Regions from separate parts of the Photobacterium sp. WH24 genome, predicted to be linked through region 1. Evidence: riboswitches for the same ligand, from Rfam matches in the RefSeq annotation. Region 1 holds a riboswitch; each other region holds the start of a gene.

Region 1 (10,020 bases):
AGGGAATGGCGATGGACGCGCTGCTCGATCCTGATATCGATCTGGTGATCCTGACCGGCCCGGCCGGGTGTGGTAAAACGATCCTCGCGATGGCCGCCGCACTGGAGCTGGTGATAGAAAAAGGCATGTACGACAAGATCATTGTCACCCGCAATACCCCGGACATTGCTGAATCTATCGGTTTCCTGCCGGGCACGGAAGAAGAGAAAATGATGCCCTGGCTGGCGGCAGTGACAGACACCATGGAGGCCTTGCATAAGCACGATGTCTGCACTGACGGTTCGATGAAATATATTTTCGAAAAAGCCAATATCCAGTTCAAATCGATTAACTTTATGCGCGGCCGCTCTATCCAGAACGCTTTCGTGTTGCTGGATGAGTGTCAGAACCTGACCGCGTCGCAAATCAAGACCATCATCACCCGCTGTGGTGAGGGCACTAAGCTGGTCTGTTCCGGTAATCTGGCGCAGATCGATTCCACTTACCTGTCGCCTGTGACATCAGGCTTAACCTATATCGTTGAACGATTTAAGAATTTCGAGGGCAGCGCCAACATTTACCTCAATGGTGTGGTGCGCAGCCGTCTGGCGGAATTTGCTGAAGAAAATCTGTAATTCACTGGGCGGGATACGCTGAGCGGATCTTAAGCATTCATCGCCCGAGGTACTTCCTTAATCTTTCATCTTCCGGCTCCCCCAGCACTTGCTGGGTGGGGCCGCATACCCGGATTTCACCCTGCTCGACAAAGGCACAGTGATCGGCAATCTTTAGCGCATCGTCCGGACTGTGGGTGATCATCAGCACAGTGATCCCGGCTTCCTTGGCCAGACTGGCGATCAGATCCAGCATTTCCTGCCGCAGCGCCGGATCCAGTGCGGAAAACGGCTCATCGAGTAACAGCAGAGGGCGGTGTCTGACCAGGCAGCGTGCCACGGCCACCCGCTGTTTCTGGCCGCCGGACAGCTGCTCAGGCAGGCGATCCAGATAATGAGCGATGCCGACCCGCGCTGCCGCATCTTTGACCTGAGCCTGATCAGCGGTGCTGAGGCGCAGCCCGGGATGGATACCCAGAGCAATATTGTCAAACACGCTCAGATGCGGAAACAGGTTGTGATCCTGAAACAGGATCGACAGCGGCCGCTCGGCCGGATTCTGCCTGTCGATCACTTCACCATTGATCCTCAGTTCGCCGCTGTCCGGCTTGAGAAAACCGGCGATCATCGCCAGCAGGGTACTTTTGCCCGCCCCGCTGGGGCCGATCACCGCCAGAATATCTCCCTGCGCGACCGACAAATCAAAGCTGAGCTGCATAGACTCCTGATTATGGTGACGGTAGCAATGGCTCAGTTGAGATAAAGCGAGCATAGGTGAGGTCATAAGTTATCCGTTAGCAGTGCGGTCAGACGAGGGATGTCGGGACAATAACAGGCTTTCCACCACAGTGAAAATACCCAGGCTGAGCAAGAGCAGCAGCAGGGCGGCAACGGCGGCAGCATCCATCTGATAGCTGTCCATCAGCTGGAACAGGTACAGGGGCAGGGTCTGAAAATCCTGGCTGCCGAACAGAGCAATGGCACCCAGATCGCCCAGTGACAACACGAAGCTGATCGCCATCGCCTGGGCCATAGGTTTGCGCAGTGCCCGCCATTCCACCAGATACAGGCGCGACAGGCCGCGCATGCCCAAACTCTGGCACAGCGGGTTGTATTGCTGCGCGAGATGCAGCATTGGCTGGCTCAGGGTTTTGATGACATAAGGCAGTGCCATCAGGGCATTGACGGCCACTACCACCCAGAATGCCGAGGCAAAGACGTCGGTGAATTCGCGCAGCAGCAGAAACAGACCTGTGCTGATCACCAGCCCGGGTGTGACCAGAATAATGGTACCGATCAGCTCCAGCCCGTCGGCAGAGAGGCGGTAGCGCTGCAGCCGCCAGTAACGGCTGGCACAGAGTATGGCGATACCGCTGATCAGTGCCAGCAGGCAGGCCAGCAGCGCGATTTGCAATGAATGGCTGATCGCCTGCCACAGGGCGGGGGTGCTCAGCAGCTGTGGCAGCTGGTCATTGAGCCCGGCGCTCAGTACTGCCAGCATAGGCGGCAGTACCAGCAGCAGTACTAAGCCAATCCAGCATCCGTCCCATACCCTTGCTGTGCGACTGTCGAGATAATTCGGATGCCCCTGGCGAACCCGGCCGCTGAGCGTGGACAGCGGTCTGGCAAAGCGCTGGCCGAGCAGCACCAGCGAGCAACACAGCAGCATCTGCCATAATGCCAGCATGGCACCAGCGGCTAAATCAAAGTCGTATCTCAGCGCCTGATAGATGGCCAGCTCAATCGTGGTGGCTTTCGGGCCGCCGCCCAGCGACATAATCACCGCAAAGCTGGTAAAGCACAGCATGAACACCAGCCCGGCGATCTGAGGCAGTTGCTGACGCAGCCGCGGCCAGGCAACCAGCCGGAACAGTGGCCAGCCTTTCATGCCCAGGTGGGCTGCAAGCTGATGCTGTTCGGCCGGAATACTTTCCAGGCTTTGCAACAGCAACCGGCTCGCCAGCGGCAGGTTGAGAAAGACATGAGCGAGCAGAATGCCGTTCAGACCGTAGATGCTGAACGGCAGGGTCATGTCCAGCCTTGCCAGTGCTTGTGCCAGCAAACCGCTGTTGCCATAGATAGCCAGCAAACCAAACACCGCCACCAGTACCGGCAGCACCACCGTCATGGCAAACAACCTGAGTAATACAGTCCGGCCCGGAAAACGCCGCCGGGACAGGGCGTAAGCAACAGGGATTGCCGGAATCACACTGAGCAGAGTTGATAACAGGGCCTGTTTAAAGCTGAAGACCGTGACATGACGCAGGTAAGGATCCTGCCACAAGCTGAGCGGTTGCAGTTCGGTGGCCTGACTCAGCAGCGCGCTGAGCGCTCCGCCGACCACAAGCAGTATCAGCCCGGCGCTTAACAGGCCGGGCAGGCTGGAACGGGAGAGTAACAAGAGCTGTCCTATTGCACTACAGTTGCATTACTGGGTCAGGGCCGTCTGCCACTCGCGAATCCAGCTTTTACGCTCTTTCGCGACTTCATCGGCGGAAAATTCCAGCGACTTGGCAGGCAAGGTCAGGCTGCTGAACCCTTCAGGCAGCTCCTGGCCGGTGACCGGATACATCCAGTTGCCCGTTGGAATGTGTGACTGGAAGCCCGGCGTCAGGATGAAGTTAAGAAACTGCTCGGCCAGCTCACTGTTGCGGCTGTTTTTGAGCTTAGCGGCAACTTCCACCTGCATATAGTGGCCTTCGCTGAAGTTGGCGGCTTTGTACTTGTCTTCTTGTTCGGCAATCAGGTGGTAGGCCGGTGATGTGGTGTAAGAGAGCACCAGATCGGCTTCGCCGTTGAGGAACATGCTGTAAGCCTCTGACCAGCCTTTGGTCACAGTCACGGTTTTTTTCGCCAGTTGCTGCCAGGCAGTGGCGGCTTGGTCACCATAGACAGATTTCACCCACAGCATCAGACCCTGTCCCGGCGTTGAGGTACGGGGATCCTGGTAAATCATCGTCAGATCGTCGCGCTCAACCAGCGCTTTCAGGCTGTCTGGCGGGTTATTCAGTTTCTTGCTGTCATAAATGAAAGCGAAGTAACCGTAATCGAAAGGGACAAAGGTGTCATCTTGCCAGCCGCCCGGAATAGTGACCGCCGCGGTATCCACCTGGTGAGTGGTCAGCAGCCCGGTTTTTTTGGCTTCCGTCATCAGGTTGTTATCCAGCCCTAACAGCAGGTCGGCTTTGCTGCTTTTGCCTTCCAGACGGACACGGTTGAGGATGGATACACCATCATCCAGGGCGACAAACTGCAGATCGCAGCCGCACTCTTTCTCAAACGCGGTTTCGATGGCCGGACCCGGTCCCCAATCCGCGGTAAAAGAGCTGTAGGTGTAAACCGTCAAGGTCGGTTGAGCGGCGGCGGCAGACGTGGCGGCAGCCAGCAGGGGTAAGGTTAACAGTAAGTGTTTCACAAAGCGCTCCTGAGTTCCTGTAAGACAGGGAATTCCGATTTCTTCAAGGCGCGGGGTTGAGTGAGAGGGAAGGTTTCCGGAAAGGCACGAACCGGGGATAAAGGTGTGCTTTCTTGTCTCTCAGTTTTTCTCAATTCCTCCGCCAGCATGATCTGGTTCAGGTTCAATGGGTCCCGTACGCTGTACGATCTCAGCCCTAAGGCTCCCCATGAGAACGGCTCTCATTGTAAACGTGGCCGACACAGGTTGCCAGCCACAATTGCGGCTGGCTGTGATTCCTGAGCTGCAAGTTAAATTGTCAGGCGAGGCTATTTGATCTCATTGAGCCGCCAGTCGTAATCGTAACTGGGCGATACCAGCGTCACCGGCCGGTTGAGGTAAGTGTTCAGATGCTTTTGCAGCTCAGCCAGAGTACCGAAATCACTCTGATACCAGTCATAAATTGACGACAGACGGACACTCTGGCCGCGCACATCAACCCCTTTTTCGCTGTTGATAAAGCGCTTGGCAGCTTCATCCAGCTGCTCGTTCAGCTTATCGGCCTGCATGACCTCAGGGAGCAGATCCGGGCAGCCCAAGCTGGCACAGTTCACCACATAGTGAATACGCTCGTCCTGCCAGATAGGGCGCAGGATCCTGTGTTCAATATCATTGAGCGACAATTTTTGTCCGCGGATAGTGATCAGTTTTTCATCCCAGGGACCGAAGTTGAATATGCCGCCGAGTTTGGTGATCGAGCTGACCGGATAGTTGTCCAGAATCACTCTGACGGTCAGAGCGTTATACAGATTTACCCAGTAGGCAAATTGTTCATTGCGGTTGTAGCGGCGCGGATCCAGCGCGGTGAGTTCACTCAGATAGCGTGCCAGAGCCGCTTTATCCTGCTGGCTGACCGCGGCATAACGAAAGCGGGTCTGTTTGGGGGCGACCAGCAGATAGTCGTTGAGCAGGCCCTGCCAGAGAGTGTGGTCAATTTTTGCGGTATTGCTGGGGTTGCTGGCTTGCCACAAAGGCCAGAGATCGGCTTTGGGGGCGGCCAGTGCCGTTGAAGACAGGCTGAGCAATGTCATCAGGAGCAAGACGGTCAGGGTTTGGCGTAGCGGATACATGTGAACACCTCTGTAAAAAGATTGATATTCAACAGACCGAAGCAAGAGGGTGTTTCTTTCCGGTGCAGGCGCTTAACAAAACACCCTGCCGGAGCAGGGTGTCTGAGCCAGTCAGCAATGACAGTATAGATCAGGCCAGAAAGGCCGGGATCTTACTTTCATATTCAGCGATTTTATCTTCGTGCTGCAGGGTCAGGCCGATGTTGTCCAGACCGTTCAGCAGGCAGTGGCGGCGGAACTCGTCAATCTCGAAGCTGTAGGACTTGCCGTTGGCGCTGACCGTCATGCTTACCAGATCTACTGTCACTTCGGCGCCCTGGTTGGCGTCGACAAACTGGAAGATCTCATCAACTTCGGCATCTGTCAGGCGCACAGGTACCATCTGGTTGTTGATCGCGTTGCCATAGAAAATATCGGCAAAGCTCGGCGCAATGATGATGTTGATACCGTAATCAGCCAGCGCCCAGGGCGCGTGCTCGCGTGATGAACCACAGCCGAAGTTTTCACGGGCCAGCAGGATACTGGCACCCTGATAGCGCGGGTGGTTCAGAACGAACTCAGGATTAGGCTGTTCGCCGGCGTCATCAAGAAAGCGCCAGTCGTGAAACAGGTGCTTACCGAAACCGGTACGGTTTACTTTCTGCAAAAACTGCTTTGGAATGATGGCGTCAGTGTCGACGTTCGCGGCATCCAGCGGCACCACCAGTCCTGTGTGTTGTTTGATTCCTGCCATGGTTGTTCCCTCTTAAATTAGGCGGTGGCGACGGTGGCTTTGTCCAGCTCGCGGATGTCGACGAAGTGGCCGGCACAGGCAGCAGCGGCGGCCATCGCCGGGCTGACCAGATGGGTGCGGCCATCGCGGCCCTGACGGCCTTCAAAGTTACGGTTACTGGTCGAAGCGCAGCGCTCACCCGGACCTAAGCGATCGTTGTTCATCGCCAGACACATAGAGCAGCCAGGCAGGCGCCATTCAAAACCGGCTTCGATGAAGATCTTGTCCAGCCCTTCCTGCTCGGCCTGTGCTTTGACCTGCTCAGAACCGGGAACCACCAGCGCCTGCACATTGGGGGCCACTTTGCGGCCTTTGGCGACAGCGGCGGCCGCTCGCATATCTTCAATACGTGAGTTGGTGCAAGAACCGATGAAGACTTTATCAATCGGGAAATCCGCCAGTTTTTTACCCGCTTCCAGCCCCATGTAAGCCAGTGCTTTGGCGGCAGAAGAGCGCTCAACGGCATCGCTGAAGCTGTCTGGTGCCGGAATCGGCTCATCAATGGCAATTACCTGACCCGGGTTGGTGCCCCAGGTGACCTGTGGTTTGATGTCTTTGGCATCCAGGGTCACTACGTGGTCGAACTGTGCACCGGGATCGGATTTCATTGTCTGCCAGTATGCAACGGCAGCTTCAAAGTCGGCGCCGGTCGGGGCAAAGTTACGGCCCTGGATGTAATCAAAGGTGGTCTGATCCGGTGCGATCAGGCCCGCTTTGGCACCCAGCTCAATCGCCATGTTACAGACCGTCATCCGGCCTTCCATGCTGAGATCCGTGATAGCTTCGCCACAGAATTCCACTACATAGCCGGTACCGCCGGCGGCTGTGGTTTTGCCGATGATCGCCAGAATGATGTCTTTGGCTGTGATGCCAGGGGCCACTTTGCCTCTGACTTCAATTTTCATGGTTTTGGCGCGGGCTTGTTTCAGGGTCTGGGTGGCCAGAACGTGCTCAACCTCAGACGTACCGATACCGAAGGCCAGCGCGCCGAACGCCCCATGGGTGGCGGTGTGGGAATCGCCACACACGATAGTCATGCCCGGCAGGGTAATACCCAGCTCAGGCCCCATGACATGGACTATGCCCTGATATTTATGGTTCAGATCATACAGGGTGACGCCAAAATCTTTACAGTTCTTAGCCAGGGTTTCCATCTGGATACGGGCCATCTCACCCGATGCATTGATGTCTTTGGTCTGCGTTGAGACGTTGTGGTCCATAGTGGCGAAGGTCTTGCCGGTCTGGCGAACCTGACGGCCTTTTTCACGCAAACCGTCAAAGGCCTGCGGCGAAGTGACTTCGTGCACCAGGTGGCGGTCGATATACAGGATCGGGTTTTCACCTTCGGCGGCTACCACGACGTGGGCATCATAGACTTTTTCGTACAGCGTTTTGGCTGTGTGTGTTGTGTTTGACATTGCTCGTTTGCTCCTCGTCGTTCGGCTTACGCCTGGCGGATGTAGGCGGCGATTTTATCGCCCATGGCGTCGGTAGACAGGGCTGGGCGGCTGCCGGCCAGATCGGCGGTCAGCTCACCGGCTTCCAGTGCCTGGGAGACGGCTTGCTCAATGGCGCGTGCCGCTTCTTCTTGTTCCAGACTGTAGCGCAGCATCAGGGCCGCCGACAGGATTTGTGCCACCGGGTTGGCGATGTTTTTACCGGCGATATCCGGCGCTGAACCGCCTGCCGGCTCATACATGCCGAACTTGTCCTGGTTCAGGCTGGCCGAAGGCAGCATGCCCATAGAGCCGGTGATCATGGCGCATTCGTCGGAAATAATGTCACCGAAGATGTTGGAACACAGCATGACGTCAAACTGCGACGGATCTTTGATCAGCTGCATGGTGGCGTTGTCTATATACATGTGGCTAAGTTCGACATCCGGGTAATCTTTGGCGATCCCTTCCACCACTTCGCGCCACAGGATAGAGCTTTGCAGCACGTTGGCTTTGTCGATGGAGCAGACTTTCTTGCGGCGCAGACGGGCAGATTCAAAGGCGATACGGGCGATACGCTCGATTTCATAGCGATGATAGATCTCGGTATCATAGGCCTTTTCCATCGCGCCTTCCCCTTCGCGGCCTTTTGGCTGACCGAAGTAGATGCCGCCGGTCAGCTCACGCACCACTACTATGTCAAAACCACGCTCGGAGATGTCGGCACGCAATGGAGAAAAGGCTTCCAGACCATTGTGGATCTGCGCTGGTCGCAGGTTACAGAACAGCTGAAAGTGTTTACGCAGCGGCAACAGCGCACCGCGTTCCGGTTGTTCATTGGCGGGCAGGTGTTCCCATTTCGGGCCGCCCACCGAGCCGAACAGCACTGCATCGGCAGCTTCACAGCCTTTCAGAGTGTGGTCCGGTAACGGCGAGCCGTGATTGTCGATGGCAATACCACCCACATCATATTCTTCACGGTCCAGGGTGAAGCCAAAACGGGCTTCAATGGCGTCCAGCACTTTGTGTGCCTGACGCATGACTTCCGGACCAATCCCGTCGCCGGATAACACGGCAATTTTATAGCGTTGACCTGCCATGGTTATACTGTCTCCATTTTTGTTTTCTGTTTAATTTCTGCAATTTGCTCGGCGCGGTGAATGCTGTTGATCACATGCAGCAGAGCCTGTCCGGACGCTTCAACAATGTCGGTTGCCAGACCGGTACCGTGGTATTTACGGCCTTTGTAATTGGCAATGATATCCGCCTGACCCAGGCCGTCTTCCCCTTCGCCTTTGGCGGTCAGGTCAAACTTATCCAGGGCGATCTCATAGCCGGTTAAGCGGTAGATACACTGGTACAGCGCATCCACCGGACCATTACCGACTGCCGCTTCACATTTCTCTTCGTCACCGCACTGCAGCTTAATGCTGGTGGTGGCCATGACGCTGCCCGATTGCACGCTCAGGTAGTTCAGCTTGAAGTAATCGTCTTCCTCGCGCATGTTGGCGAAGTACATCAGGGCTTCCAGATCGTAATCGAACACCTGGCCTTTGCGGTCGGCCAGCTTCAGGAAGTCGGCGTACAGGGTGTCCAGGTTGTACTCGTTGTCGTTGTAACCCATGCTGTCCATGTGGCTCTTGACGGCCGCGCGGCCGGATCGGCTGGTCAGGTTCAGCGCCTGGTTCTTCAGGCCGATTGATTCCGGTGTCATGATCTCGTACGTGTTCTTGTTCTTCAGTACGCCGTCCTGGTGGATACCCGACGAGTGGCTGAAGGCATTGGCACCGACAATGGCTTTATTGGACTGAATCGGCATGTTGCACAGCTGGCTGACCATCTTGCTGGTGCGGGAAATTTCTTCGTGTTTGATATTGGTGCTGACACCCAGCAGCTCGGCGCGGGTTTTGATGATCATGGCGATCTCTTCCAGCGCACAGTTGCCGGCACGTTCGCCAATCCCGTTAATCGTTCCCTCCACCTGGCGGGCACCGGCCTGAATGGCGGCCATGGAGTTGGCGACCGACATGCCCAAATCATCGTGGCAGTGCACCGAAATGACTGCTTTGTCTATGTTTGGCACCCGGTTAAACAGCTGACTGATAATGCCGCCAAATTCGCTGGGCAGGGTGTAGCCTACGGTATCGGGGATGTTAACTGTGGTCGCACCGGCCTTGATGGCGGCTTCGACCATGCGGCACAGATTATCTATCGGGGTACGGCCGGCATCTTCGCAGGAAAACTCCACATCGTCCGTGTACTTGCGGGCACGGGTAACGGCAGCCACCGCCATGTCGATAACATCATCGTAGCTGCGGCGCAGTTTGTCCTGAACATGGATGGTGGAGGTGGAGATGAAAGTGTGGATTCGGAAGGCTTCGGCAACTTTTAACGATTCGGCAGCGACATCAATGTCGTTCGCCACGGCACGGGACAAGGCACAGACGCGGCTGTTCTTGATGTGCCTGGCGATGGTCTGCACCGACTCAAAATCGCCCGGCGAGGACACCGGGAAGCCAGCTTCAATGATATCTACACCCAGACGCTCCAGTGCGTAGGCAATCTGCAGCTTCTCTTTCACGGTTAAGCTCGCGGACAGGGCCTGTTCGCCGTCGCGCAAGGTGGTGTCGAATATAATGACCTGATCGTTCATGATTGCTTCCTTTTTAGTTGGCCTGCCTGTCTATGATGGCTG
Region 2 (10,020 bases), on a different contig from region 1:
TTTTACGGCGCCGAGCCATTTTGCCGACTATGTCGCCGCTCAGCTCAACCTGGTGGTGCTGCCGCTGCCCACACCGCTGCCGGCAATGGCCTACACCCTGTTCTGGCCACAACATCAAGAGAATGATCCTGGCCATTGCTGGTTACGCCAGATAATCATTAACGGATGCCGCGAATTGTCCAGTCGATAATTGCAGCCTCTCATTAAAAGCGCTACCGTTACCGGATCGGCCTGCTGCTGCCGTCAGGGTGACCAAGGGGCAGGTTTAGAGCATCCCCATTCGGATGACAACAACAGAAAGGAATATAGACAGATGCAATCAGTGATCTCACAACGCGTGGCACAGATTCGCCAGTGGCTGGAAGCGGAACAACTTGACGCCCTGGTGATTCCGCATGAAGACGAATACCTGGGCGAATACATTCCCGAACACAACGAGCGCCTGTTATGGGCCACCGGATTTACCGGTTCTGCCGGCGCAGCGGTGATCGGCCGTGACACAGCGGCCATGTTCGTCGATGGCCGCTATGTGGTTCAGGTTCGCAAGCAAGTGCCGGGCGATGTGTTTGAATACCGTCATCTGATCGAAGAGCCACCAATGCACTGGGTGCAGGAGCATTTGCCGGCCGGCAGTAAAATCGCAGTTGATCCCCGGCTGCACAGCGGTGCCTGGCTGGCACGCGTCCAGCAACATCTCGACAAAGATCAGCAGCTGGTGCTGATCAGCAGTAATCCGATCGACGACCTGTGGCACGACCGTCCGGCCCCGACTCTGTCCGATGCCAGACTGATGGGCCTGGATTTTGTCGGCCAGAGCAGCCAGGACAAACGTGCCGGCATTGCGACCAGCCTGCAGAAACAAAAAGCCGATGCCGTACTGCTGACCCAGCTCGACAGCATCGCCTGGCTGCTCAACGTGCGCGGCAGCGATGTGCATTGCCTGCCGGTACTGCTGTCAGCAGCGATTGTGCATCAGGATGCCAGCGTCGATTTCTTTATCGATCAGGCCCGCCTGCCTGCTGAGTTTGCGGCGCATGTTGGTGAAGGTGTCCGCGTTCAGGCCCCTGAAACCCTGAAAAATAGCCTGACAGCCCTGAGCGGCAAGCGGGTGCTGCTTGATCCGGCCACCAGCAATGCCTGGGCCGGGCAGACACTGCGCGACGCCGGCGCGGTTATTATCGAAGGGGCTGATCCCTGTATGCTGCCAAAAGCCGCGAAAAACCCCACCGAAGTGGCCGGTATGAAAGCCAGTCACATCCGCGATGGTGTCGCCGTGTCCAGATTCCTGGCCTGGGTCGACCGTCAGGTGGCGGCCGGCAACCTGCTGGACGAAGCAACACTGGCCGATCAGTTGTGGCAGTTCCGCATCCAGGATCCGAGCTGCACTGACGTCAGCTTTGACACCATTTCCGCGGCCGGCGGCAACGCGGCCATGTGTCACTACAACCACAACAACCAGCCTGAGCCGGGCGTCCTGCAAATGGACAATGTCTATCTGGTCGATTCAGGCGGTCAGTACCCCGACGGCACCACAGATATCACCCGCACCATTGCCATTGGCAATCCTGATGCCGAAGTGAAGCAAACCTTCACTCTGGTTCTGAAGGGTCATATTGCTCTGTCGACCGCCCGCTTTCCCCGCGGCACAACAGGATCTCAGCTCGATGCCCTGGCGCGCCAGCACCTGTGGGCCCATGGCTTTGATTTCGACCACGGTACCGGCCACGGTGTCGGCCATTTCCTGAACGTGCATGAAGGGCCGCAGCGTATTTCAAAAGCACCGAATCCGACCGCCCTGCTGCCGGGTATGGTGCTGTCCAACGAACCGGGTTACTACCGTGCCGATGCTTTTGGTATCCGTATCGAAAACCTGGAGCTGGTGATAGAAGTGGCAACCGAGGGCGACATGACAGTACTGGGCTTCGAGTCGCTGACCCGTGCCCCGATTGACCGCCGCCTGGTGGATCTCAGCTTGATGACAGAGACAGAGCTCGACTGGCTGAACCGTTACCATCAAACCGTGTTCGATGTCATCAGCCCTTCTCTGCAGGGTGAGGATCTGAGCTGGCTGCAGCAAGCCACGGCACCGCTCAGTCGTTAACACTGAAATCTATTGATCTTCACACTCTCAGCCCGGCCATGTATGCGCTGGGCTTTTTTATCACTGTCAGGCTCACACTTCAGTTAATCAAACACATAAAAGCCAGAACACTAGTAACAACCACCACTATTGATTGTTTTCACAACATAATAATGCCGTTAGCATCCCCAATGAAATTATACTCACTAGAATTCATAAGGTTATGCTATGAAAAAATATGTTCTCTATGCGTTAGGCTGCTTATCTTTTGCCGCCTTCGCCAATACTAATCCGCACCTGGAAAGCTATACCAAATCGGTCAGCCAGACATTAAGCAAAGGCCAGCGTGTCAACTTTACCGTTAACTTTTCCCTGCCGCCTGCTGACCGACGCCATCTGGTCACGCTGGGTTTTGATAACAATCAACCCAGCGCTATGGACTGTACAATCAGTATTTACAATGCCGCCAGCCAGAGACTGCATTATCTCGACTGTCGTCCGGGCTGGGGAGAATTACATTTTGATACGCCAAACGAGTATTATCAGAATGGCTACCGCGCCGTTATTTCCCTCTATAACGCCAACTTCAGTAAGCCGAGCCAGCGCTTCGAAGGTAACTTCCGCTTTAACTTTGGCGAAAGCAGCAGCATAGACAATGATCGCCTGCCTACCTGGTGGAAAAAAACCTATGAGGTTGTCGGGCTGGATGCCTATACCGACTACGATGGTGACGGCTTCACTCTGATGCAGGAATATTTCGGCAACAGTAAACCCAACGATGCCGCCAGCTTCCCGGATCACGATCCGGTGATCGATTTTGATGAGACACTGACCGCAGGCACCTCAATCTATGCCAGTTTTGGCACGCCTGTGACCAAATGGCTGGAAATTACGCCCTACAACAATAAAAAAGTGAAGTCACTGGAATTGATCGTAGATACCACAGCCAATGCGCGTAATCAGTCTGTCGTGGCCTTCTTCTACAACGAGAACAATGAACGTATTTATCCCAGTTACCTGAAATATCCATCCGGGAATTTGTCTGTCTTTTTTGACCAGCCGGTTGAAGTGCAGAAGTTGAAAGTGGAGCTGACTGCCCGTCATTACTCCTCCAATATCACCGCCCGCTATGACGCCAAAGTCAATGCTGTCTTTACCGAATAAGTAACGTAAAAAATCAGGCTGATATCATTCATCAGCCTGATTTTGTCATCAACACAAACCCGAGTGCCGACTTAGAGCGGCAGTCCGGAATAGGCGTGATGCCAGTCTTTCCACACCACCTCAAAACCGTGCTGTTTCACTGCATCGGCAACATCAGCCACGGCACGCTCATCACTGATAGCAAACTGCTCCAGCTCAGGTTCATCATCGGCATAGCCGCCAGGCTGGGTTTTGGAGCCCGCCGACATACTGGTGATCCCTAGTGGCAACACATTATCGCGAAAATGCGGCGACTCCCGGGTCGACATGGACAACTCGACTTCAGGATTAAACAGCCGGTAGGCACAAATCAGCTGCACCAGCTGGCGGTCGCTCATCACAGACTTCGGCTCCAGCCCCCCCGTGCAGGGGCGCAGGCGCGGAAAGGAAATCGAATAACGGCTCTGCCAGTAAGTGCGTTCGAGATAATCCAGATGACTGGCGGTAAAAAAGCAATCTGTGCGCCACTCCTCCAGGCCAATCAGGGCACCAATACCGATTTTGTCGATCCCGGCGCGTGCCAGCCGATCCGGCGTTGCCAACCTGTATTCAAAATCCATTTTATTGCCGCGCAGATGATGCTTGGCGTACGTCGGAGCACTGTAAGTTTCCTGATACACCATGACCGCATCCAGCCCCAGGGTTTTCAGCTCAGCATACTCGTGCTGATCCAGCGGCTGGACTTCCATCGACAGATAACTGAAGTGGCGTTTAATCGCCGGCACACATTCGCGGAAATAGGCCATGCCGACCTTGCGCTCGTGCTCACCGGTGACCAACAGCACATTATCGAAGTTTAATGCCTTGATCGCTGCACATTCCCGCTCAATCTCGTCAAGATTTAACGTCCGTCGCTTGATCTTGTTTTCCATGGTAAAACCGCAATAGGTGCAGCTGTTGGCACAGAGGTTCGACAGGTACAAAGGGACATAAAACCCGATTGTCCGGCCAAAACGCTGCCGCGTCAGCGCGGCAGACTGCTGCGCCATCTGCTCGAGATACGGTTCCGCCGCAGGCGAAATCAGTGCTTTGAAATCTTCCAGATCGCGCTTTCGTCTACTGAGTGCCCGCTCGACATCTGCAGCTGTTTTACTGTAAATCGACATCCGGACATCATCCCAGTCCAGCTGCCGCCATACATCCACATAACTCATGGCGTCTCCTTACGCGCTGGCGTCTAAAAACGCAGTTAACGGGCTGGACGCCACGGCATGGCTGACTTTACCGGCCAGGCCGGCTTCGTACGCCATCCGGCCGCTCTCCACTGCCAGTTTAAAGGCCAGCCCCATCGCAACCGGATCCGCCGCTGCCGCAATCGCCGTATTCACCAGCACAGCATCTGCACCGCGTTCCATGGCTTCAGCCGCATGTGAAGGGGCGCCGATCCCGGCATCTACAATCACAGGCACCCGGGCCTGATCGATAATGATGTCGAGAAAATCACGCGATGCCAGTCCTTTATTTGAACCTATCGGTGCGCCAAGAGGCATCACAGCTGCACAGCCCACTTCCTCCAGCCGCTTACACAACACAGGGTCAGCATGGCAGTAGGGCAGCACAATGAAGCCTTGTTTGACGAGCGCTTCGGCTGCCGCCAGCGTTTCAATAGGATCCGGCATCAGGTATTTCGGGTCTGGATGGATTTCCAGTTTCAGCCAGTTTGTTCCCAAAGCTTCACGGGCCAGCTGCGCGGCAAAGATCGCTTCTTTCGCATTCTTGGCCCCCGAGGTATTCGGCAGCAGGTTGACCCCCGCTTCGCGCAGCGGGGAAAGAATGTCGTCATCACGGTTATCAATATCCACCCGTTTCAGTGCCATGGTCACCAGCTCAGAACCGGATGCTAGAATTGACTGTGCCATTATGTCCCGGCCGGCATATTTGCCCGTACCGGTAAAAAGTCGGGATGAAAAGGTTTTATCGGCAATGGTCAGCATGTCAGCCTCCTGCTATCGCTTGAAACAAGGCGATTTCATCGCCGTCATTGAGCCGCTGATCGGCCCAGAACTCGCGGCCCAAAATGGCCTGATTGAGTGCAACGGCCGTCGCATCCAGCGGCATGGTCAGTTGCTCCAGCAACTGTTGCAGCGAGCTTTCCGCCGCCAGCTGCATGGCTTTATCGTTCACCAGAACGGTTATTGTGGTCATAAAGATTCCTTACTGCATACAGGACATTGAGGGTTGGCTGGCAAGGTAAACTGCTGCCATTGCAGGCTGAGGCCGTCGAACTGGCGGAACTGGCGGACACAGAGATCACCGCTGTCGGTGATGGCTTTCACCGCCTGCAGCGCCTGAAAGGTTCCCATAATGCCGACAACAGGCCCGGCAATACCTGTCTCACTGCAATTTTGCGGTGCTTGCATTTCCCCCTGAGGAAATAAGCAGTGGTAGCAAGGCCCCTGCTGTGCGCGAAAATCAAAGCTCATCAGCTGTCCCTGCCAGCGAATCGCCGCGGCAGAGATCAGCCGCTTGCCGTGTTCAAAGCAGGCCTGATTAATGGCATGCCGGCTGACAAAGTTATCGGTGCAATCAAGCACCACATCAGCCAGACTGATTTCCATCGCCAGTTGCAGCTTGACCAGTCTGGCCGTCACTGCGCGGGCACGGATCAGCGGATTGAGCGCTTTGACCTGCGCCACGGCGGCCTGCGCTTTGCTCTCACCCTGATTATCATCACGGTAGATAATCTGGCGCTGGAGGTTAGAACGCTCGACACGATCGCCATCGGCAATCACCAGACTGCCAACGCCCGCCGCCGCCAGATATAAGGCCGCCGGCGCACCAAGCCCACCTGCACCGATAATCAGCACTCTGGCTTGTTGCAGGGCCTGCTGGCCCTGCTCTCCGATTTCCGGTAGCTGTACCTGGCGCTGATAGCGCAAAAAAGACTCGTCTGTCAGCATGACTACCTCACCAGCTTGTCAGCAAATGCCGCCAGTGCCTGCTCGGTATCCTCAGCGGCTGTAACGGCACGCACCACTGCCACACAGGACACGCCTGTCTGCCAGACATCCGCAACATTGGTGAGATCAATACCACCAATGGCAACGGTCGGGTAACGGCCAGCCACAGTATTCAGGTGCTCTTTTAACTGGGCGACACCCTGTGGCGGAGTCGGCATGTCTTTGGTTGGGGTCGGGAAAATATGGCCGATCGCCACATAGCTGGGTGCCAGTGCCAGACCGCGTTGCAGCTCAGCTGCTGTTCGGGTTGACACCCCCAGCCGGATATCTGCCTGGCGCAGCGCATCAAGATCCGCGATATCCAGATCTTCCTGCCCCAAATGCACACCATAAGCACCGTGCCTGAGCGCCAGCTGCCAGTAGTCGTTAATAAACACCTGGGCGTTGTGCTCCCGGCCCAGACGAATCGCTTCAATAATCTGCGCTTCCAGCTCAGGATGGGCCGGATCTTTGATCCGCAGCTGAACGGTTTTCACCCCCAGTGGCAGCAACCTGGCAATCCAGCGGACATGGTCAACAACAGGATAGAGCGGCCCGATGCCGCCCTCCATAACAGGAAATGACGCTTGCATCACATCACTCATGCCTGCTCTTCCTCATGGCTTTTTGCCTGATGGTAGAGCTCGCTGCCCTTGTCACGAAACTCCTCCGCTTTCTGGCGCATCCCTTCCAGCGGATCATCAAGCATTTGAATCACCTGGGCGTCTTCTTGCGCTTTAGCGTAGTCCCGCACTTCCTGAGAGATCTTCATGGAACAGAATTTCGGTCCGCACATTGAGCAGAAGTGGGCTACTTTGCCCGATTCCTGTGGCAAGGTTTCATCATGGAAAGCCCGCGCGGTATCCGGGTCCAGCCCCAGGTTGAATTGATCTTCCCAGCGGAATTCGAAACGGGCTTTGGACAGGGCATTATCACGCACCTGTGCGCCCGGATGTCCTTTGGCCAGATCAGCGGCGTGGGCACACAGCTTGTAGGTGATCAGACCGGTTTTAACATCGTCTTTGTTCGGCAGGCCAAGGTGTTCCTTGGGGGTGACATAGCACAGCATGGCGCAGCCAAACCAGCCAATCATCGCCGCACCTATACCTGAGGTAATGTGATCATAGCCAGGGGCAATGTCCGTCGTCAGTGGGCCTAATGTATAAAAAGGCGCTTCATGGCAGTGCTTGAGCTGTTCATCCATGTTTTCTTTGATCAGGTGCATAGGCACATGCCCCGGCCCTTCGATCATCACCTGGACATCGTACTCCCAGGCTACCTTAGTCAACTCACCTAAAGTCCGCAGCTCACTGAACTGGGCTTCATCATTGGCATCAGCGACCGAGCCGGGACGCAACCCGTCACCCAGCGATAGGGAGATATCGTATTGGGCACAGATTTCGCAAATCTCGCGAAAATGCTCATACAGAAAACTTTCTTTGTGGTGCGCCAGGCACCATTTCGCCATGATAGAACCACCGCGAGAAACAATCCCGGTTACCCGCTTGGCGGTCATAGGGACAAAGCGCAGCAGCACACCGGCGTGGATGGTAAAATAGTCAACGCCCTGCTCCGCTTGCTCCAGCAAGGTGTCTCGAAAGACTTCCCAGGTCAGGTTCTCAGCAACACCGTTCACCTTCTCCAGCGCCTGATACATAGGGACAGTCCCGATGGGCACCGGGCTGTTGCGGATGATCCATTCGCGGGTTTCATGAATATTTCGGCCCGTCGACAAATCCATCACGGTATCGCCGCCCCAGCGGGTCGACCACACCAGTTTTTCCACTTCTTCTTCAATTGAAGAGCTCACGGCCGAGTTACCAATATTGGCATTCACTTTCACCAGGAAGTTGCGGCCAATGATCATCGGCTCGGATTCCGGGTGGTTGATGTTCGACGGAATAATCGCGCGGCCTTCAGCCACTTCCCTGCGCACAAACTCGGCTGTGATGTCTTTGGGCAGATTGGCACCGAAGCTGTGTCCCGGGTGCTGCTGGTTTAGCACCTCATCACGGTATTGAGCGCGGCCCATGTTTTCCCGGATCGCGATATATTCCATTTCCGGGGTGATAATGCCCTGCCGGGCATAGTGCATCTGAGTCACACACTGGCCAGCTTGAGCACGGCGTACACGGGCTCGGTGAGCAAAACGTAGATCTTCAAGTGTATCGTCGGCCAGACGCTCTTTGGTATAGGCAGAGCTCAGTTCATCAAGCAGTTCGGTATCGCCGCGCTCCTCGATCCAGCTTTCACGCAGTTTTGGCAACCCGTTATAGATATCAATAGATTGGTCAGGATCGGTATAAAAGCCTGAAGTGTCATAAACTCGAATCGGTTCATTAGGCTCAAAGATAGGGTTGTTCTTATCGCCACCGACCAGGGAATCGGCCTGAGCGATTTCACGCATACCAACACGGATATCATCCCGGCTGCCGGTGACATAGACTTTCCGTGAATTAGGGTAGGCTTGGGTGGTGAGTGAATCAATGAATTGTTTCGCTTCCAGTCTCGCTTGTTTGCGACTCGACATAGCAATTTCCTTTTTCAAAGTTAGGGAAGTTGCTTGACGGATGGGCGCGTAAACAAGAGGCGGACACATGTAGGGCGTGTCGCATCGTCTGATACAGCAGCAGTACAAATATGGTACAGCTAGGCAGATGATTTACTCTTGTTCCCTTCGCAGATACTAATCTGATCAGGTTCAACGGATCCCGCAATGCGGTCTCAGCCAGTTGGCACTCCGACAAGTTTCAGTCAAAGAGTATAAGGAAGCATCACCCTCTCAGCAAGTCGTCTTTTTCATCCCCACATCACTACAGCGTTTTCTGCTGGCAGATCAGCACATCACACTTCAGGTGTTGCGCCAGTTCATAACGTAAATCACCCAGCCAATGTATTCCGGGTTTGTAGTTACCCGTGATCACTAAATCGACTTTGATCGTCTTCCCCAGCGCAATCAGATGTTTGGCAACATCACCATCGGCCAGATGGATAGCCGCAATCGGATGCGGTGAGTGTTTTGCCAGAGCGGACAACTGAGCCATTCTTTTCAGCTCCTGCTCGTTATGCGCCTCGTCGAGTTGTAAATCGATATCCAGAAAGCTGACATTCCCTACACCAGGTTCTACATATGCCAGATGCAGATCCGCATTATTTTGCTCTGCAATCACGCCTGCTTTTGCAACCAACTGTTTTACATTCAAATCATCAGGGTTGATTGCCAGTAAAATGGTATGGTACATACCCATAATCACCTCTACTCCTGCTAGGATTAGTGCACAATGTAAACCTTCACGTGAAAAAGCAAGTCACTCTGTGGCAGCAGGATTTACTCATGCCTTTTTCACAATAGCATGTAATGACTTTGTCACCATCAGGGCTTTCTATGAACCAACTGATTATTCTGGGCTATGTTGCTATGGGCGGGGCGCTCGGGGCCTGTTCACGCTACCTGATTGCCGAACTCTCTGTGATTTTATTAGGCAAGGGATTTCCGTACGGGACACTGGCCGTCAACATCACAGGCTCTTTGATTATGGGTATGCTGAGCTCAGCACTTAACCAGGGCATGATAGAAGCTACACCTTGGCGCCCATTGATTGGCATCGGTATGCTGGGTGCTTTAACAACTTTTTCCACATTTTCGATGGATAACCTGATACTGCTCCAGCAAGGCGCCTATATCAAAGCTGGCTTAAATATTATGCTGAACTTATCTCTGAGCCTATTTGCTTGCTTCGTTGGATTTCAGTTGCTTCAGCGTGGATAGGCGGATGAATTGCCTATTGCGTCTAAAAG
Region 3 (10,020 bases), on a different contig from region 1:
ACCATAGGGGCGGCGGATGCAGCAGGTGCACTGTATGCTTCCCAGTCTTTATTGCAATTAGTCGACGGTAATAAAGTCCCTGAGGTGCAGATTACTGATGCGCCTCGTTTTGCTTACCGTGGTTTTTCCGTTGATGCCGTCCGAAATTTCCGTACTAAAGATGCGATTATTCAGTTGCTCGATCAAATGGCCGCATTCAAACTGAACAAACTCCATCTGCGTCTGGCTGACGACGAAGGCTGGCGCATAGAAATTGCAGGCCTGCCTGAACTGACAGATGTTGGCGCAACACGCTGCCATGATCCGGAAGAGAAAGCCTGTATTTTACCTTTCCTGGGTGCCGGTCCGGATGGTTCACCTGAATCCAACGGCTATTACACTGCCACGGACTATCAGGACATTCTTAGCCATGCCGCAGCCCTGAATATTGAAGTCGTGCCTGAGATCGACATTCCCGGCCATGCACACGCCGCAATCAAGGCGATGGAAGCCCGCTATGATCACTACGCGGCTCAGGGGAACATGGCAGAAGCGAACAAATACCTCCTGACCGACTTTAACGATACCACTCAGTATCTGTCGGTTCAGATGTTCACAGACAACGCCATCAATGTGTGTATGGAATCGTCTTATAACTTTGTTGATGCAGTGGTTAGCGGCCTCGTCAGCCTGCATCAGGGAGTTCAGCCACTCAAAACGTTCCATTTCGGCGGTGACGAGATTGCAGGAGCATGGATTAACTCCCCGGCCTGTCAGGATTTCATTGCCAATAATACTGATGGAGTCAACAGCGTATCGGATCTGAGCCGTTACTTTGTCGAACGTATTTCTGTGATAACTGCCAACTATGGTCTGGATATGGCTGGCTGGGAAGACGGGCTGATGCACGATGGTCAGGTTTATCCTCGCTCACAAATGGCAAACAACCAGCTTTGGGGTAACGCATGGCAGAATATCTGGGAATGGGGTGTCGCGGATCGCGCATATAATCTGGCCAATAACGACTATAAGGTCGTCTATAACCATGCAACCCACCTGTACTTTGACCACCCGTATGAGCCCGATCCAAACGAGCGCGGCTACTACTGGGCACCACGTTTTACCGACACTCGTAAAACCTTTGGTTTCATGCCTGACGACGTCTTCGCCAATGCTGACTTCACTCGCGCTGGTGCACCAATCACCAAAGCAGAAGTGGTTGCTTCGGCGGGTGTGAAAAAGCTGCTCAAGCCTGAGAATGTTCTGGGCCTTCAGGGATCGCTCTGGGCCGAAACAGTCCGTACCGAAGACCAGTTTGAAGGAATGATCTTCCCTCGCGTGCTGGGTTTGGCTGAACGCGCATGGCACACTGCGACATGGGAAGCTAATGACAACGCAGGCATTGCACTGGATGAAACCGGACGCAACGCCGATTACAACCATTTCGCCAACCTGCTGGGCCAGAAAGTGCTGCCTAAACTGGAGCAAGCTGGTATCGCGTTTAACCTGCCGGTTCCAGGCGGTGTTATTGAGAATGGTGTACTTCAAGCTAATTCGACTTTCCCGGGTCTGACTATTGAGTACTCTACAGATCAAGGCACGAGCTGGCAGTCGTACGACCATCTCAACCCACCCGCTGTCGCGGCAGGTGCCCAACTGAGAACCGTTTCAGGTCAGCGAACCAGCCGGGTAACAACGGTTAACTAAGACCATACAACCGACACACAGAGCTCCTTCGGGAGCTCTGTTTCATTTCAATGCTGACGATCTGGCTCTAATCTTATTCTGACCATACCGCCAGTTCATTACCGCTTGGTTCAGTGAAGTGAAAACGCCTGCCGCCCGGAAAAGAAAAAACAGGTTTCACAATCACCCCACCCGCAGCGATCACAGCCTGTTCGGTGGCTTCTAAATTATCGCTGTAAATAACAATCAGCGCGGCACCTTTCTCAACCTGAGAAGACAATGGCGCGGCATAAAATCCCCCATCCAGCCCCTGTTCTGAAAATGCGGCGTATTCATCACCATAATCCATGAATGACCAGCCAAAAACGCGCTCAAAAAATGCCTTTGTATTGGGTATATGACTGGCTGGAAATTCAACATAGTTGATTTGATGGTGCTTTTTCACTGGCTTTGCTCCTTTATAGCTGATTTCAATATACATAATCTACAACGAAATCTTAGCTGAGTTTGCATCGGTCAACTCGCTTGTCATCAAATTGGTGTAATTCTTTTGCTTTCTGAGAAACAACAAGGTTAGAATGACCAGCGCGAAAAAGTGCTTAAATGTATAGCTTCAGCACATCGCATCAGATTTAGAGATACGTTAGTCGGGGAGCCGTAAGGCTGAGACCACACTGTGGGACCCGTTGAACCTGATCCAGTTAATACTGGCGTAGGGAACTAGCAGAATTGCCTGTCACCTTCTCATCCTGACCAGGATGCTCGCGAAGTGAAATCCGGCGACTGTTCGTCACCCCTGCGTAATCAAGCGAAGATTTTGATAGCAAGGGATGCCGATGAACACGTCCACAATAACCAAACTTTCTCAGTCAGATAATCCTGCACGTACTCCAATTACACTGACCATTGCCGGTTCAGACAGCGGTGGCGGAGCGGGCATTCAGGCAGACATTAAAGCGATTTCAGCAACAGGTGGCTATGCCTGTTCCGTCATTACTGCGCTGACGGCGCAAAATACACTGGGTGTATCCGGCATCTTTCCTGTCAGTCCAGCGTTCGTTGAACAGCAATTGGATGCCGTTTTCAGTGATCTCGACATCCGGGCCGTCAAAATAGGTATGCTGAGCGATGCTGGCATCATTCGGGCAGTCGCAAACAAACTTCGCCAGTACCAGCCTGAATTTATCGTTCTGGATCCTGTCATGGTGGCCACCAGCGGGGATCTTTTACTGGAAGAAGACGCTATCAGCACACTGAAAAATGAACTGATACCTTTAGCCACTCTGATAACCCCCAACCTCCCAGAAGCCGTCACACTCACCCGATCGACAGGCCGGCATATCAACACATCAGCCCTGCAGCATACCGATAAAGAACTGCTTATCGAGCAGCTCAAAACCATCAGCAGCAATGCTGTATTGCTGAAAGGCGGACACTGGGAACAGGACTCATTCAGTACCGATTATTTGATCACAACCAGTGACACCGTCACTATCTCAGCCAAGCGCATCGCGACCCGAAACACCCATGGAACAGGGTGCACTTTATCCGCCGCTATCGCCTCCTACCTCGCACAAGGCTGCCCCCTCTCTGAAGCCGTCCATAAAGGTAAAGAGTACCTAACCCAAGCACTGTGCCATGCCGATCAGCTCAGCATTGGTCAGGGACATGGGCCAGTCCATCACTTCTACGCACTTCATCCGTCAAGGAATAAATGATGAATACAGCGAAGCCCTCACCTGACACTCAGCCTCATTGCCTGGGTGTCAGGGTAAAACAGCTGACATTGTCTTTTTCAGGTCAAACTGCCCCTTTATTCAGTCAGCTGGATTTAACACTTCAGGCCGGAGAATGGCATTGTATTCTTGGGCGGAGTGGCTGCGGTAAAACCACACTACTGCGGCTTCTCGCCGATCTGTTACCTCAAGATGTGGCATGGCAGGGCGAACTCTTCACATCGGATGCCCGGAGTATGAGTGATCGCGTCGCCTATATGGCGCAACAGGATCTGCTGCTGCCCTGGTTAAATGTACTCGATAATGTCTGCTTCAGTTTCAGGCTTAAACAAGGTAAAGCCAGTGAAGCCGTGCAGGAGCGTGCAATCCAGCTTCTCCAGCAGGTCGGGTTAGGTGAAAAGCTGCACGCCCGTCCATCACAACTGTCAGGGGGAATGCGACAACGCGTCGCGCTTGTACGCACCTTAATTCAGGACAAGCCACTGGTTCTAATGGATGAGCCGTTTTCCGCCCTGGACGCCGTGACAAGATATAAACTCCAGGATCTCGCCGCTGAGTTGCTGGCTCAGCGTACTGTGCTGCTTATTACCCATGACCCTCAGGAAGCACTAAGGCTGGGTCATCACCTCTTTTTAATGCAAGGCAAACCGGGCCGGTTAACGCGCTTGTCCGTTCCCGAAGGCACACCGCCGAGAGCAATCAATGCAGAGTTGGCTGTAAAACAACAGGCCATTATCGAGCAACTTTCCGGTCTGGGTGAGCGCTATGTCTAAAGAACTCGCAGAGAAACCTGCTGTAGCAATGATGAATATCCGCCCCTTTTTTCATCATTCCCTGAGCCGTCTGGCAATCAGCTCTGTGTTTCTGATCGGTTTCTGGCAAGGTATTGTCAGCCTGTTTCAGCTTCCCGGCTTTATTCTTCCTGAACCGCTCGCCGTATTTCGCAAATTAATTCAGCGCCATGATGTTCTGCTCAGCCATGCCAGTGTCACTATCAGCGAAATTATCCTGGGGTTAGCTTTCGGGCTTGGCATTGGTCTTGTCTGCGCGCTATTGATGCTTCTTTTTAATCCGGTTAAACGCTGGCTGTTACCTCTGCTGATCGCCAGTCAGGCCATTCCCGTTTTTGCTATCGCCCCTATTCTTATGCTCTGGCTGGGCTATGGCATTGCATCCAAAGTGGTGATGGCGGCCATTATTATTTTCTTTCCGGTTACAACTTGTTGTTACGACGGCTTGCGACACACACCTCAGGGCTACTTAGATCTCGCGAAAACAATGAATGCCACAACATGGCAAATGTTGTGGCATATCAGGCTGCCGGCGGCTCTGCCTGCCCTGGCATCGGGTATACGGGTTGCCGTGGTGGTTGCCCCCATTGGCGCTGTTGTCGGTGAATGGGTTGGCGCCAGCGAAGGACTCGGCTACCTGATGCTGCAAGCCAACGCCCGCATGATGATTGATGAAATGTTTGCCGCCTTGCTGATTTTAGCCGGGCTCTCTGTGTCGCTGTATTTTGCGACAGATTACCTGCTTAAACGCGCTATCCCCTGGCTGCCAGAGAATGGCCAGTCACAATAAATTTCGCATTAGATAAGGAAAAAATTAATGACCAACTTACCTGCCCGAAGTGCAATTGCGCTCGCCATTGCCAGTTTTGCCAGCCAGGCTCAGGCAAAAGAAATGACCTTAATGCTGGACTGGTTTGTCAACCCGAATCACGGCCCTATCATTATTGCGCAAAAAAACGGTTTGTTTGAAGAGCAAGGTTTAAACATTAAGATTCAGGAACCCGCAGACCCTTCCATGCCGGCCAAACTGGTCGCAGCAGGAAAAGTGGATTTGGCGATATCTTACCAAACCAGCCTGACGATTGATGTGGCTGCAGGGCTGCCGCTAATCAGAGCGTCAACGTTAATCGCAACGCCGCTGAACACTTTGATGGTACTTGATAATAACAAGATCAATACCATGGCTGATTTGAAAGGGAAAACGATTGGTATCGCCATTGCCGGTAATGAAGAGGCAACCGTCGGCACTATGCTGAAAACAGCAGGCGTCAACTTCACTGACGTTAAAATCGTTAACGTCGGATGGGCACTTTCCTCATCGCTCGCCTCCGGTAAAGTTGACGCTATATGGGGCGGATTACGCAATTTTGAATCTAACCAGCTGGCACTGGAAGGATATAAAGCCAAATCTTTCTTCCCGGAAGAACATGGTGTACCTCCCTACGACGAACTGGTGGTGGTTGCCAATAAAAACCAGTACAACGCAGAAGATCTGAAAAAGTTTAATCTCGCCATAGAGAAAGCCACACAATATCTCATCAACCACCCTGATAAAGCCTGGAAAACTTTCATTTCCTATTCTCCTGACACACTGAATAACGAGTTAAACAAACTGGCCTGGCGCGATACGTTACCTCGCTTTGCTCTCCGCCCTGCTGCCGTGGATCAGGAGCGCTACAACCAGTTCTCCGCGTTTATGTATAAACACAAAATTATCGACAATGCACCGGCAGCAAAAGACTTTGTGCCCGCCTTTTGATTCAGCCTTTACCCGGACTTATTGACAGGGATGGAATAACAGATGAAATATCAAGATTTAATTCAAGCCTGCCAGGATGACTGGCAAGCATACACTCACCACCACTTCGTGGCACAACTGGCACAAGGGTCGTTAGATTCGGCGGCCTATTTACATTATTTGAAACAGGACTTCCTGTTCCTGAAACATTATGCCCGTGCTTATGCCCTTGCCATTTATAAAGCAACGACACTGGAAGAAATGCGCCGTCCTCTGCCCAGTTTACAGGCGCTTATCGGCAGTGAAATGCATCACCATGTGACCTATTGCCAGCAGTGGGGGTTAACTGAGTCTGACATGGAAGCCGAAGCTGAAGATGTAGGAACAGTGGCCTACACACGGTATGTATTAGACACAGGTATGGCCGGTGATCTTACAGATTTATTTACTGCGCTGGCCCCGTGCGCGATCGGCTATGCCATGATTGGCGAAAGGCTGATACAAGATCCAGACACCCGTATTCAGGACAACCCATACGCCAGCTGGATTCAGTTATATGGTGGCGATAGCTTCCAGCAAGATGTGCAAACCAGTATCCGGCACCTGAACAACCTGCTTGAGCCAGTACCACTGTCAAGTCCTCGAGGCCAGCAACTCATCAACATTTTCCGAACGGCCACCCGGATGGAAATTGCTTTCTGGCAACAAGGTCTGGACGCCGTCTAACTCAGTTTGTGGAAGGGATTGGTATCGATCCCTTTTTCATGCACTCGTGTGAAGGATATTCGGTTTCACGACAATTTCTCTTTTAAATTCAGATTACAAGACGGCTGGATTCACAGATCTGGCCTATCTTGTATACATGCTTTGTTTCCGTGAACACACTATTTGCAGGGCAGCAGCATGGCAGCAGAAAGTAAGCAAGTCGCAGTCATCGGACTAGGCCGGTTTGGTATGGCGCTTTGCTATGAACTCAATCAGCAAGGTGCTGAAGTTCTGGCTATCGACATTAATGAAGATCTCGTGCGTAAAGCCGCTGATCATGTCACTCAAGCTATCGTCGCCGATTGCTCTAATGAAGATACAGTTTCTGAGCTCAAACTGGATGATTACGATATCGCTATGGTGGCTATTGGAGATAACGTTAACGCCAGTATTCTGACGACTCTGATTTTGAAAGAATCTGGCGTTAAGCTGGTTTGGGTCAAAGCGAAAGACAGGTATCACGCAAAAATTCTGCATAAGATTGGCGCAGACCGTGTCGTTATGCCGGAAACAGAAATGGGGCAACGCATTGCCCGTATAATGCTTGATACCCGTATTTTCCATTACCTCGAACTGGGCAGCGGACTGGCCATTGCCGAAGTTGTGGTGCTAACCACTATGATGGGACATCCGCTTTCTTCCCACCCCTGCTGCCAGGGACAACACACTCACCTTTTGGCATTAAAACGAGGACCAGAACTTCGCCCTCAGCCTGAGAAAGACACCAGAATGGAAATCGGCGATATTCTGATCATCGCTGGTCCTGAATCAGAACTCAGCGAATTGTTTAAACGCATATGAAGGGCTTTGCTGGCAAAGGCGGGATATTTCACCTTAAAACACCGCATAAGCAATCACCCTGGTCTGAACCTAGAATAATTATTGTCAGCTTTCTTTCAATCCTGCTGCCTGCCTCGGTATTGCTGACATTACCCCTCTTTTCTCAGACAGGATTAAGTTTTGTCGATGCGCTGTTTACCGCAACGTCAGCCATCAGTGTCACAGGGTTAGGCGTTGTCGATACCGGTACGCATTTCACGCACAGTGGAAAAGTGCTGCTGATGATTCTGATGCAGATCGGGGGACTGGGACAGATGACCTTGTCAGCCGTGTTGCTTTACCTGTTCGGCGCGCGACTCAGTCTCAAACAGCAAGCTGTCACTAAAGGCGCTTTAGGACAAGAAAGCTCGATCAATATTCGTCGTCTGGTCATCCTCATCATACTTTTTACGTTAGTTGCTGAAACGGTAGGAACCCTCATTCTGGCTATCAGATGGGTGCCTGAATTTGGTTGGTCCGAAGGGCTTTTTACTGCTGTATTTCATACCATTTCTGCATTTAACAATGCCGGCTTTTCACTGTTTCCTGACAGCATGACAAGGTATCAGAACGATACCCTGCTTCTGATGACTGTCTCTCTGCTGTTTATCTGTGGTGGCCTGGGTTTCACTGTGGTTGCTGACTTGTTCAGGTGGTCAAAAACACGACATCACAAGCTGCGTTTGCATTCTAAACTCATGCTGGTTGCGACCCCGACTCTGCTTTTGTCCGGTACAATGTTGTTCTGGCTACTTGAAAAGAATAATCCCGCCACACTGGGTCACTTACCAACCGGTTTGCAGTGGATGAATGCATTCTTCCAGTCAGCAACCGCCAGAACAGCCGGATTTAACTCTGTGGACATCTCGCACTTTTCGCAACCAGCACTTTTGGTCATGATGGCCTTGATGTTGATTGGCGCCGGGTCGACATCAACAGGCGGGGGGATCAAAGTATCCACTTTCGTCGTGGCTATAGTGGCGACGATCACCTTTCTGCGTCAGCAGAACAATGTTGTACTGTTTAAACGAACAATTGCCTGGAGCACAGTACTCAAATGCCTGGCGATCATTGTTGTCAGCGGCTTAATACTCATACTTGCCATGTTTTTACTAATGCTGACTGAGAAGGCTTCCTTTGATCGGGTAATGTTTGAAACAATTTCTGCTTTCTCAACCGCGGGGTTAAGCGCAGGACTGAGCGGATCACTGTCGGAACCGGGGAAGGTCATTATGGTTGTTGTGATGATAACTGGCCGTATCGGTCCGCTTACGCTGGCTTATCTGCTTGCAAGACCGACGACAACACAACTGAAATACCCGGAAGATAACGTCTATGCGGGTTAATGGTATTTGTTACCTGCCTGATTCTGCAATGTCAGCAGACCAAGCAGCACACTGACGCCGTTATCAACCAGCTCATACTGACGGGCTTTCCCCAATACACGGATACCCTGCATTTGCATCACCAGAAAATGGCTGAATTGCTTCGCATCTGTGCTCATGCTCCATTCGCCCTGTTCCTGCGCGTTTTGAATAGCAGTCTGAAACCGCCCGGCCAGTGTATTGAACAAGACTCCGCCCGTTGCCAGTACAGTCTCATCGCAGTGCGCACGTTCGAGTAAGGCATTTTGCATAAAGCAACCGCAAGTCTGCTCGCGCTGCAATGACGCAAACCGCTTCAGGTAAGCCACAATGTCCTCATACCCTGCATTTTCATGCAGCAGTTTATGAAGTGGAGGAAATGACACTTTCTTCAGGTAATATTCTAATGCTTCACTGAATAAACTCGCTTTATCTGTATAAGTGTTGTAGAGACTGAACCGGTTAATTCCCAGACACTCAACCAGATCCGATACGGATGTATCCGCATAGCCTTTCAGCCAAAAAAGCTCCATGGCCTGAATAAGCTTCTCTTCTCTATCAAAATTTTTGGTCCTAGCCATCTTCTTATCTCTCAGGGTGCTATTTTTGTACTGTCACACTTGACGTAAAGCACTTCAATAACTTAGATTCTATTCTAACTGATCATTCCGTTAAAGGAAAAACCATGAAAATCTATGAACTAGCCCCATCCCCAAGTGCTCGCCGTGTCAGTATTTTCCTTGCGGAAATGGGCATTGACGTTGAACGGATTTCAATTGATATTCGCGGCGGTGAAAACTTATCGGACGCTTTTCAGGCTAAGAGTCAGAATGGACTGATACCTGTTCTTGAACTCGATGACGGCACCACGATTAGCGAGTCCGTCGCCATTTGCCGGTACTTCGATGAAACTCATCCCAGCGAAAATTCATTGTTTGGCAATACCCCGCTGGAAAAAGCGCAAGTGGAAATGTGGCAAAGAATCGTGGAATTGAAGGGCTTGTTTGTTGCCCTGCAAGCTTTCAGAAATATTACCGGCGTCTACAAGGACAGAGAGACCTGTGTGGAATCATGGGGAGAGGTATCACGTCAGCGGTTAATCGCATTTCTGCCTGTACTGGATAAACGGCTGTCTGAGTCGG

Evidence for each region. Region 1 has a riboswitch for thiamine pyrophosphate ahead of thiB (thiamine ABC transporter substrate binding subunit). Riboswitches for the same ligand answer to the same signal wherever they lie in the genome.
Region 2: it holds a riboswitch for thiamine pyrophosphate, as region 1 does, so the genes downstream of both, thiC (phosphomethylpyrimidine synthase ThiC) here and thiB (thiamine ABC transporter substrate binding subunit) in region 1, are expected to answer to the same signal.
Region 3: it holds a riboswitch for thiamine pyrophosphate, as region 1 does, so the genes downstream of both, thiD (bifunctional hydroxymethylpyrimidine kinase/phosphomethylpyrimidine kinase) here and thiB (thiamine ABC transporter substrate binding subunit) in region 1, are expected to answer to the same signal.

Annotation. Positions count from the first base shown of each region.
Region 1 covers NZ_JAGSOZ010000002.1:264,915-274,934, reverse strand. Annotated here, with positions in the region: gene KCG43_RS04495 (PhoH family protein) at 1-614, shown strand, start outside; gene thiQ (thiamine ABC transporter ATP-binding protein) at 652-1,377, opposite strand; gene thiP (thiamine/thiamine pyrophosphate ABC transporter permease ThiP) at 1,381-2,994, opposite strand; gene thiB (thiamine ABC transporter substrate binding subunit) at 3,022-4,008, opposite strand; TPP riboswitch at 4,125-4,227, opposite strand; gene KCG43_RS04475 (DUF547 domain-containing protein) at 4,317-5,096, opposite strand; gene leuD (3-isopropylmalate dehydratase small subunit) at 5,248-5,850, opposite strand; gene leuC (3-isopropylmalate dehydratase large subunit) at 5,868-7,307, opposite strand; gene leuB (3-isopropylmalate dehydrogenase) at 7,334-8,425, opposite strand; gene leuA (2-isopropylmalate synthase) at 8,428-9,978, opposite strand.
Region 2 covers NZ_JAGSOZ010000014.1:91,797-101,816, forward strand. Annotated here, with positions in the region: gene KCG43_RS16515 (LysR substrate-binding domain-containing protein) at 1-190, shown strand, start outside; gene KCG43_RS16520 (aminopeptidase P family protein) at 314-2,101, shown strand; gene KCG43_RS16525 (hypothetical protein) at 2,309-3,244, shown strand; gene thiH (2-iminoacetate synthase ThiH) at 3,316-4,437, opposite strand; gene KCG43_RS16535 (thiazole synthase) at 4,447-5,217, opposite strand; gene thiS (sulfur carrier protein ThiS) at 5,219-5,428, opposite strand; gene KCG43_RS16545 (HesA/MoeB/ThiF family protein) at 5,425-6,183, opposite strand; gene thiE (thiamine phosphate synthase) at 6,186-6,827, opposite strand; gene thiC (phosphomethylpyrimidine synthase ThiC) at 6,824-8,752, opposite strand; TPP riboswitch at 8,878-8,975, opposite strand; gene KCG43_RS16560 (universal stress protein) at 9,036-9,464, opposite strand; gene crcB (fluoride efflux transporter CrcB) at 9,608-9,991, shown strand.
Region 3 covers NZ_JAGSOZ010000010.1:37,780-47,799, forward strand. Annotated here, with positions in the region: gene KCG43_RS13200 (family 20 glycosylhydrolase) at 1-1,686, shown strand, start outside; gene KCG43_RS13205 (VOC family protein) at 1,760-2,110, opposite strand; TPP riboswitch at 2,304-2,401, shown strand; gene thiD (bifunctional hydroxymethylpyrimidine kinase/phosphomethylpyrimidine kinase) at 2,502-3,383, shown strand; gene KCG43_RS13215 (ABC transporter ATP-binding protein) at 3,383-4,174, shown strand; partial or broken gene KCG43_RS13220 (ABC transporter permease) at 4,236-4,982, shown strand; gene KCG43_RS13225 (ABC transporter substrate-binding protein) at 5,010-5,951, shown strand; gene tenA (thiaminase II) at 5,994-6,656, shown strand; gene KCG43_RS13235 (TrkA family potassium uptake protein) at 6,834-7,496, shown strand; gene KCG43_RS13240 (TrkH family potassium uptake protein) at 7,493-8,860, shown strand; gene KCG43_RS13245 (TetR/AcrR family transcriptional regulator) at 8,857-9,459, opposite strand; gene KCG43_RS13250 (glutathione S-transferase family protein) at 9,564-10,020, shown strand, end outside.